DNA from 4 places in the Mesorhizobium sp. 113-1-2 genome. Region 4 is predicted to be linked to each of the others. Evidence: riboswitches for the same ligand, from Rfam matches in the RefSeq annotation. Region 4 holds a riboswitch; each other region holds the start of a gene.
The links. Region 4 has a riboswitch for cobalamin ahead of JN279_RS01945 (aromatic ring-hydroxylating oxygenase subunit alpha). Riboswitches for the same ligand answer to the same signal wherever they lie in the genome.

Region 1: linked by a shared signal. The riboswitch ahead of JN279_RS19410 (DUF1636 family protein) and the one ahead of JN279_RS01945 (aromatic ring-hydroxylating oxygenase subunit alpha) in region 4 are both predicted to bind cobalamin.
Region 2: linked by a shared signal. The riboswitch ahead of metE (5-methyltetrahydropteroyltriglutamate--homocysteine S-methyltransferase) and the one ahead of JN279_RS01945 (aromatic ring-hydroxylating oxygenase subunit alpha) in region 4 are both predicted to bind cobalamin.
Region 3: linked by a shared signal. The riboswitch ahead of JN279_RS26555 (DUF1636 family protein) and the one ahead of JN279_RS01945 (aromatic ring-hydroxylating oxygenase subunit alpha) in region 4 are both predicted to bind cobalamin.

The regions. Positions count from the first base shown of each region.
Region 1 covers NZ_AP023242.1:4,003,184-4,005,379, forward strand. Annotated here, with positions in the region: gene cobW (cobalamin biosynthesis protein CobW) at 1-484, opposite strand, end outside; gene JN279_RS19410 (DUF1636 family protein) at 487-915, opposite strand; cobalamin riboswitch at 956-1,160, opposite strand; gene JN279_RS19415 (winged helix-turn-helix domain-containing protein) at 1,190-2,196, opposite strand, start outside.
Region 2 covers NZ_AP023242.1:7,478,838-7,481,033, reverse strand. Annotated here, with positions in the region: gene metE (5-methyltetrahydropteroyltriglutamate--homocysteine S-methyltransferase) at 1-1,078, opposite strand, end outside; cobalamin riboswitch at 1,195-1,394, opposite strand; gene JN279_RS35890 (SIR2 family protein) at 1,923-2,196, opposite strand, start outside.
Region 3 covers NZ_AP023242.1:5,443,523-5,445,718, reverse strand. Annotated here, with positions in the region: gene JN279_RS26560 (ABC transporter substrate-binding protein) at 1-447, opposite strand, end outside; cobalamin riboswitch at 901-1,107, shown strand; gene JN279_RS26555 (DUF1636 family protein) at 1,198-1,596, shown strand; gene JN279_RS26550 (ABC transporter ATP-binding protein) at 1,593-2,196, shown strand, end outside.
Region 4 covers NZ_AP023242.1:429,849-432,044, reverse strand. Annotated here, with positions in the region: gene JN279_RS01945 (aromatic ring-hydroxylating oxygenase subunit alpha) at 1-1,214, opposite strand, end outside; cobalamin riboswitch at 1,331-1,531, opposite strand; gene JN279_RS01940 (DUF680 domain-containing protein) at 2,027-2,196, shown strand, end outside.

The DNA.
Region 1 (2,196 bases), 3.6 Mb from region 4:
GGCTGTCGTCAGCAGTCCTCTGCGCCTGCAGCGCGTCCATATCGTTGGCGACACGACCTTCGGCCAGCGCCGGGCCATCGACCACGGCGATGACTCCGTCGACGGTCACGCGGCTCTTCACTGTCGGCCACTGGAACGCCTGGACCAGCGGCTTGGGCAGAGCGAGGCCCGAGGTTTCGATCAGGATATGGTCGACCTTGGGGTTGAGCGACAGGATCTGGTCGAGCGCCGGCACGAAATCGTCGGCCACTGTGCAGCAGATGCAGCCATTGGCCAGCTCGACGATGTTTTCCTCGGGGCAGGTGTCGATGCCGCAGCCTTTCAGGATTTCGCCGTCGATGCCGATGTCGCCGAACTCGTTGACGATGATCGCGATGCGCTTGCCGCCGGCGTTTTCCAGGAGATGGCGGACCAGCGTCGTCTTGCCGGCGCCAAGGAAGCCGGTGACGACGGTGCAGGGGACACGGGAGACGGAAGCGCTCATGATCAATCCTTCAACAGGTCGAGAGGTGGAATGCGGGCAACGAGGCCGCGCTTGAGGGAATCGGGCCGGCCACGCCAGGGGATGAGGCCGTCGGTCGAGGTGGCGAAGAGTTTGGCGCCGGTGACGAGGTCGGCGCCGCTGGCCGCGGTCAGGTCGCCGAACACATAGCTCCAGCAGCCGTCGCGCAGGATCGCCGCGCTCAGCCGGCGCTTGCAATTGCCAAGGCACTCGACCGTGCGCACTCGGATATGGTCGTCAGACGCTGCACGGCGCGTGTCCTCGGCCAACAGTTCGCCGGCGCGGGGATGGGCGTCGGAGCCGGTCTCGTCGCGACAGGAGGCGCAGACGATGACCGTGATGCCGGCCAAGGCTTCGCTGTCGGCGGACGAGATATCCGCTGTGCCAGCCGAAAAACTGCTGTTCTGGTCCAAAAAGCCGGGCTCCTTGCCCGGAAACCCGCCGGGCGATCGGATTCTTCTGTCGCAGACGGCAGGTCTCCTGGCTCGCGGGTCATCGCCTTGGGTGCCGCCTTCCCGGGAAACTCCCAGTGGCTTTCGGCCTTGGCTCTTCGCTTACAGTTGCGGGGACAGCCGCGGATTTGAGATTTTCATCCCGCACCGCATTCCCTCTTAGCCCCTGCCGTTGCGGGCAAGGGACCGTCTGAACCGGATTTAGGCTTTTGCAGGCAGCGGTGTCAACGCGCGGCTACGACACGGCGATGTCGGCCAGCGCCGGGCCCAGATCGCCGGCCGGCGTCACTTCCATGCGTTCAAGGCCGAGCCAGCCCTGCATCTGCTTCAGTTCCTCAAAGAGCTGCGCAGCGGTTTCAGGCGGTGCGTTGGGCTCAGGGTAGGCGGCATGGACGCGCAGGACGCTGGCTGGCCGGTCTGCCTTGAGGTCGACGCGCGCGACGATCCGGTCGCCGAACAGGAACGGCAGGACGTAATAGCCGTATTGGCGCTTCTCAGCTGGCGTGTAGATCTCGATGCGGTAGTGGAAATCGAACAGCCGCTCCGAGCGCGATCGTTCGAACACCACCGGGTCGAACGGCGCCAGCAAGGCGCGCGCCTCGATTTTCCGGGGCAGGCGCGCGTCCTTGTGAAGGTAAGCCGGCTTGTCCCAGCCTTCGACTCGCACCGGCACGAGCTCGCCCAACTCGACCAGTTCCTCCAACCGGCCCTTCATGTCGGCCGGCGACAAGCGGAAATAGTCGCGCAAATCGCCTGATGTCGCGATGCCGTGGGCGCGGGCGGAAATGCGCAGCAATTCGCGATGCGCGTCCTCCGGGGCGGGCACCGGCAGATCGAGGATCGCCTGCGGCAGGACGCGCTCGGGCAAATCATAGAAGCGCTCGAAGCCGCGGCGGTGCGCCGTGGTGATGCGCCCGGCCCAGAACAGCCATTCGAAGGCATGTTTGGCATGGCTCCAGCCCCACCAGCCGCCCGAACCCTTCTGGCCTTCGAGCGCGGAGGCGGCGATCGGGCCGCGCTCGGCGACCGCGCGATAAATCTCTTCTATATAGGCGGCGTGCTCGCGGCCCCATTTGGCCAGGCCCAGATACATCTCGTCGCCTTGCTCGGCGCGCTGCATGCGCCAGCGCATCAGCGGGTAGGTTTCGACCGGCAGGAAGGAGGCCTCGTGCGCCCAGTATTCGAACACCGTGCGCTTGCGGGTCACCGCGGCATTGTCGAGTAAGGCGAGCGGGTAGGGGC
Region 2 (2,196 bases), 890 kb from region 4:
ATTTCACGTCCGCATCGAGTGTCGTCTCCATGTCCAGGTCGATCGGCACATGCAGCATCGAGCAGGACGGGGCGATCTCCACGCGGTCCAACGGCCAGTCGGCGACGATCGGCTTGATGCGGTCAAGTATGGCAGGCAGGTTCGCGCGCCAGACGTTGCGGCCGTCGATCAGCCCGAGCGAGAGCACAAGTTCCTTCTGCGCGAGCCGGCCGACGGTCTCCAACTGCTCTGGAGCGCGCACGAGATCGACGTGCAGTCCCGCCACGGGCAGAGAAATTGCGGTCTCGAGATTGTCTCCCAGCGATCCGAAATAGGTAGCGACCATGATCTTCAACTCGGGTGCTGCTTTCGCCAGCCGGCAGTAGGCGAATTGGAGCGCATCCCGTTCGTTGGGAATCAGATCCAGCACGAGCGCCGGCTCATCGATCTGTACCCAATCGGCTCCCGCGAGCTTCAGCCTCCGCAGGAGCTCCTCGTAGACGGGCAGCAGCCGTGGCAGGAGCGCGATAGGGTTGAAACCTTCCTCAGGTGACTTCGCCAACTTGAGAAAGGTAACCGGTCCAAGCAGGACCGGGCGCGTGTGGATGCCGAGCGCCTTGGCCTCGAGGAAATGATCGACCGGTTTCGCCGACGAGAGGGCAAAGCTCTGATCGTCGGTAAGTTCCGGCACAATGTAGTGATAGTTGGTGTCGAACCATTTGGTCATTTCCATCGCGGCAAGGCCATGCCCGTTGGCCGCATGCTCGTCACCGGCATGTCCGCAATCAGCGGCCTGATCTTGGTTGCCGCGCGCCATGGCGAAATAGGTATCGAGTGGGACCTCGCCGTCAGTCCAGGTGTATCGTGCCGGCACGGCGCCGACCATGGCGACGGTGTCGAGCACATGGTCATAAAGCGAGAAATCGTTGGACGGGATTTTCGACACGCCGCGATCGTGCTGCTCCCTCCAGCTGGCGGCGCGTAGCGCCTTCGCCGTCGCGAGCAGGTCGGCAGCGGGAGATTTTCCGGACCAGTAGCTTTCAAGCGCGAATTTGAGTTCCCGCCGTCGACCGATACGCGGCACGCCGAGCGTTGCCACTGGAATTTGTTGAGAGACAGTCATGCCATACCCCGATGGTTGGGGCGTGGGGACAAGGAACGCGCGAGTAGGCGGCACGAAGCCAGGCTACCGCGGCCACCGAGACACCCCGCCCGTGGACGTTGTTCGTCGTGGCAGGTCTCCTGGCTCGCGGGTCAAAGCCTCTGCCCGTCTTCCCGAGGCCGTTCGCCTCAGTGACACCAATGGGCTTGGCTCGCCGCTAACAGTTGCGGGGGCAGCGCCGGCATCGCACCGGCTTCCCTCTTAGCTCCGCTACGGCAGTGCCGCGCGGAGAACCACGACATGCGCACAATCACAGCAGCTTCGCTCCTTGTCAATACATATAACGAGATGTTTATGTGATGATGCGAATAATGCCCTTGCGCTGATCGGTCTCTTTCGCCCAAAGCCGCTTACGATGCCGCCTCTTATCAGTGCAGGCTCGGAGAGGTCTTTGTCCCATCGGCACGAAAAGAGCGTGTCGCAACAGGCGTTGTCGCATGCGGCCGACGTTGCCAATGCCGCTGATGTGCGAGCCTTCCAACTATCTCAACGAGAAAAGGAAAAGCTCCGGCCTCACCGAGGCCACCAAGAACGAAGCGCCGTGGATCGGCGCTGATCCGCAAGACTTTGCAACCGTCAGATATGCAGCGGGCGGTTCTTACGCGAGGCCGCGAACGCGGCTTTGGGAACCCAATCGCGGGCGAGGATTGGTTGGAGCGGGTTCGTGCCGATAGTGAATTTCCTACCCTTCGCCCACATTATTGAGCATGTGCCCGAGCGAGCACACAAGGCCGCATCAAGAGAAAGCCCGGTCAACTGTAGGGCTTCTTCATTCTTGATTTCATTGGATACGCCCGGCCGCCCTGAGTTTCTTGATTCGACTATTTTTCAGCTCAGGAGGCAAAAAGTTAACGCGATTGTCCAGTTTAGTCATGAATTGCTCGAAATCCATATTGATCTGATTTATAAACAGTCGATTCGAGTACATCTTCCGAACCTGATGATCATCTCTTGGAAAGACAGTGTACCAAGGGATGCCTCGGTTTTTCTGCCTGATTGAGTATAATTCAGCACCAATGTCCATATCACTGAAAGAATATCCAATGAGTAGGACG
Region 3 (2,196 bases), 2.9 Mb from region 4:
GAAATGCTTCTTGCCATTGTAGACTGACAGCGCCACGCCGGCCGGGTTCAGCTTCTTGTCCCAGCCATACTTCTCGTAATAGGGCGTCAGATCGGCGGAGAAACCGTTGTCGACGATCTCCTTGCCGCGGCCGCCTTCCCAGGAATAGAAAAGATCAGGCGGATTGCTCGATGACAGCTCGATCGTCTGCTTGGTCTTGTAGGTCTCGCCGTCGACGCTGGCTCCGGTGACATGGACCCGGTCGCCATTCTTCTTGTTCCATTCGTCGATCAGCCAATTGGCGTAGACCTCCGAGGACGGCCATGGCGCCCGGTAGAAATACCTGATTTCGGCGGGCGCGGCCCGCGCCACCTTGACCCCTGACGCCGCCGCCACTGCGGTCGCGCCGAGTGCCGCGGAAGCCTTCATGAAAGTGCGGCGGGACAGTGCATTCTGTTTGATGTTCATCGTTTTCCTCCCGGTTCGATCTGACAATGACAGGCAGCAGCAAGCCGCCGCGAAGCGCGAGCGCGACGCGTGTCGACAGTGACTGTTGCTGACCCTCCGAAGGCGAAGTTGGTGGCGTGGTTTTTCCGTCGCCAAATTCGTCACGGAGATTGAATTAATCTAATCGAAGCGCTTGCGCAAGCGCTTCGATGGTCAATTTCGGATATTTTCGGTTGCCTCCAGCCGGGGTGGTTTGACTGAACTCCGCCTTGCGCGGTCGCAACCTTGCCGACAAGCCGACATGGCTCTCACGACAAGGGGATTGACAGCGACAGAGGATATCATTCTAACGTTATGTTATGACATTACGAATGGAAATATCACATGTGTCTTCTCTGATGAGGCCAAGGCTGCTGGTGCCGCGATGGTGACAGGCTTGGTCGAAAAGAATCGTTGCGATGCGCCGGGGGCAAATCTACGATGCTCGGCTGATGGTCCCCGCGCCGAAAGGCAAGGGGTGAAAAGGGAACACGGTGAGACCCGCAAAGGTCGAGACCGTGGCTGCCCCCGCAACTGTAAGCGGTGAGCAAGATCCGACATGCCACTGGCCGGCAAGGCTGGGAAGGCAGGATTGCGCAACGACCCGCGAGCCAGGAGACCTGCCATCACTGAGTTGACCGGACGGGGTGTGCCGGGAGGAAACGTGGACGTCGGTCTTGCCGGCCGGCTCGCCAACATCCTTCCGTCGCCAGTTTTGGAAAGTGACGGAAGTTGGACGGCGCCATCGATCATCGCATCATCGTGTGCACGCTTTGCCGTGATATCCCAACCGGGGTCAGGTCGGGCGAAAGCCTTTGCGCCGATCTGCGCTCCCGGCTTGCGGCTCACCATGAGCCTGATGTGGCGCATGGCTTCACGATCGAAGGCGTCGAATGCATGGCGGGCTGTGCGCGGCCGCTGACGGTGGCCTTCCAGGCGCCGGGCAAGGCTTCCTATCTTTTCGGCTCCATCGACGCCGAGGCCAAGGCCGGCGATCTCGTGCGATTTGCCAGGCTTTACGCATCGCTCGCCGACGGCTGGTGCAATTCCGGACAACGTCCGCCGCGACTGGCCGGCAAGACTCTGGCCCGCATTCCCGGACCGGCCAAGATTGCGGGCGACAGCCGATGACAATGCCGCTTCTCGAAGCCCGCGACCTCTGCGCGATGGCGAACGGCCGCGATCTGGTCCATGCGGTCAGCCTGTCGGTGGCCTCTGGCGATCGTCTCGCCATCATCGGCCCCAATGGTGCCGGCAAGACCACGCTGCTGCGCATGCTCTCTGGCATGCTCAGGCCAAATGCGGGCGAGGTGAAGCTCGGTGGGCGCCGCCTCGACAGGATCTCGACCGCCGAACGCGCCTTGCACATCGCCGTCGTCGGCCAGACCGACCAGCCGGATCCGCGTCTGGCGGTGATCGACTATGTCGAGCTTGGCCGCGTCCCGCATGCCGGCCTGAGGCGCAGGAGCGAGGAACGCGACATCGTCGTCGACGCGCTGCGCCGGACCGGGCTGTTGCCGCTGCTTGGCCGCAGCATCGGCTCGCTGTCGGGCGGCGAACGCCAGCGCGCCCAGCTGGCGCGCGCCATCGCGCAGCAACCGAAAGTGCTGTTCCTGGACGAGCCGACCAACCATCTCGATCCGCGTGCCCGCGCGGAACTGCTCGAGCTCGTGGCCGGCTTCGGCATGACCGTGATCGCGGCGCTGCATGATCTGGCTCTGGTGGCGCCCT
Region 4 (2,196 bases):
TCGGCAAGGCGCGGGCCGATGAAACGGGCGTACCAGTCGACGAACTGGATCACGCCGCCCTCGTGCAGCTCCGAATAAGGACCGGGTTCATAGGCAGGCGACAGGATGCCGAAGGCGTTTTCCTCGACGATGCGGCGGTCCTGGTCGTTGGTCTCGGTCCAGACATGGGTGAGTTCGGCAAGATCGTAATCGATGCCCTCGACCGCATCCTTGTGCACCAGCCATTTGGTCGTCACCGCCGTTTCCGTGGCGCTGATCGGCAGCACGCGGAAGGTGACGGCATGGTCGATGAGGATATGGTTCCAGGTCGTCGGGTAGTGATAGTGCATCAACGTGCCGATACGGTCGGCGGAGACCGTGTCGGAGAGGTTCTTCTTCACCGCCCGCTTGCCGTTCATCGTGTAGCTGACCGCGTCGCGCAGCAGCGGCGCCCTTGTGGCGCGGTATTGCCCGGCCGGGTCGATGCGGAACTTGCTCGGCAGGCCGGCCGCCTCACATTTGGCCCAGTGCGCCAGCATCTCCGGATCGCTGTCGGCGCCTTGCACGCCGGTCACAGTCGGTGCTTCCGGGAAGGTCTTGCACAGTTCCGGGTGATTACCGGCGCAATGGTAGCACTCGCGGTTGTTTTCCCAGACGAGCTTCCAGTTGCCCTTCTCGACGATCGTGCTCTCGAAGGCGATCTTTGCTTCGCCGAGCCGGTGCGGCTTGAGATAGGGTTCGATCATCGCCCGCATCGGCGCGAAGTCGGCGGGTACCTTGGCCAGGCAGATGAAGATATAGCCGGCCACGCTTTCGCAGGCGACCGGCTTCAGGCTGAACTGGCTCTTGTCGAAACCGTCGGCCATCTGGCGGGCAAACAGCAGCCTTCCGTCCAGCTCATAGGTCCACTGGTGATAGGGGCAGACCAGCTTGGCGGCCGTGCCCTTGTCGGTGTTGCAGACACGGCTGCCGCGATGGCGGCAGGAATTGTGGAAGGCGTTGATCTTGCCCTGCTGATCGCGCACCAGCACGACCGGATAGTCGCCGATCTGCACGGTGATGAAACTGCCGGGCTTCGGCAGTTCGCAATCATGGCCGACGAACAGCCAGTCGCGATACCAGATCAGCTCCATGTCGAGCTTGAAGAAATCGGGATCCGTGTAGAAGGGCTGCTCCAGCGAGAAGCCCTCTCTGCGGCTGTTCAAGAGCCTCAGCATATCGTTGCGCGCATCCATGTCCTGTCCTCTTCTATTTAAGGACTGACTATGGTGGTGATTGAGGAAGGATCGGACGCAGGCCGGCGAAAGCCGGGCATGCGCCATCCGCCTCTTGACCGCCCACCGCGATCAGTCGAGTCTAGATATCTCGGGCTGGTTTCCGGGCTCTGGAGTGTCCTTGCGGACGGTCGCGACACCTTCCCAGGCTCTCGCCCAGTGGTCTCCCGTTGCGACTTGAACTCCACCACCGTTGCGGGGGCAGCGCCGGACTTTGACCGGCTTCCCAATTCTCCGCCTCGTCGTCACGAAGCGGCACCTGAGATGCCATGATCTAATCACGACAGCGTTTGCGACATCGGCATGAAAGCGACATCGCATCCATGTGGCGCGACACGCATGCGCAATGATCGGGTCAAGCACAGCGGTCACGAAAAATCGTTTTCGTTGACGGCAGTGCCCGCCGTCAGAATCGGTCCGGAATGGGCGCCTAAAAGGTTAACGGTTTCGAAAAGTGACTATTAGCAGATTCTAAAATCGAACCGAACGGTTCGTTTCTGTTGACGGTGCGTGCAGGACGGTGTGAACGCTGAGGCTTCGATACAGTTGGTGATCGCAGCGCTGGTTTCACCTAACATGCTGATATCAAAGAGTGAAATATCTGACGTAGAAGGCCATGGTACAATTTCAAGTGGTGGATTCTTGGTCCACGGCAAACAACTTCGTGATTGGAAACGGCTAGCTGGCTTTCCCACATCGGGCCTGTCCGAACGACGCGATTTTAATCCCAAGACACGCCGCTAGACGGACAGAAAAATACTGGAGTACCAAAAATGAAAAAGATTGTTCTCACTGCCGTCGCCCTTCTGGCCATTTCCGGCAGCGCCTTCGCTGGTAGCGACCACTATGGTTCGAATGCCGCTGCAGCAACGGCTGTCGACAGCCAGCACACCGCTTCGACCAAGAAGTCGGAGCCGGCTGCTCAGGCGCCGGTCCAGGGTGC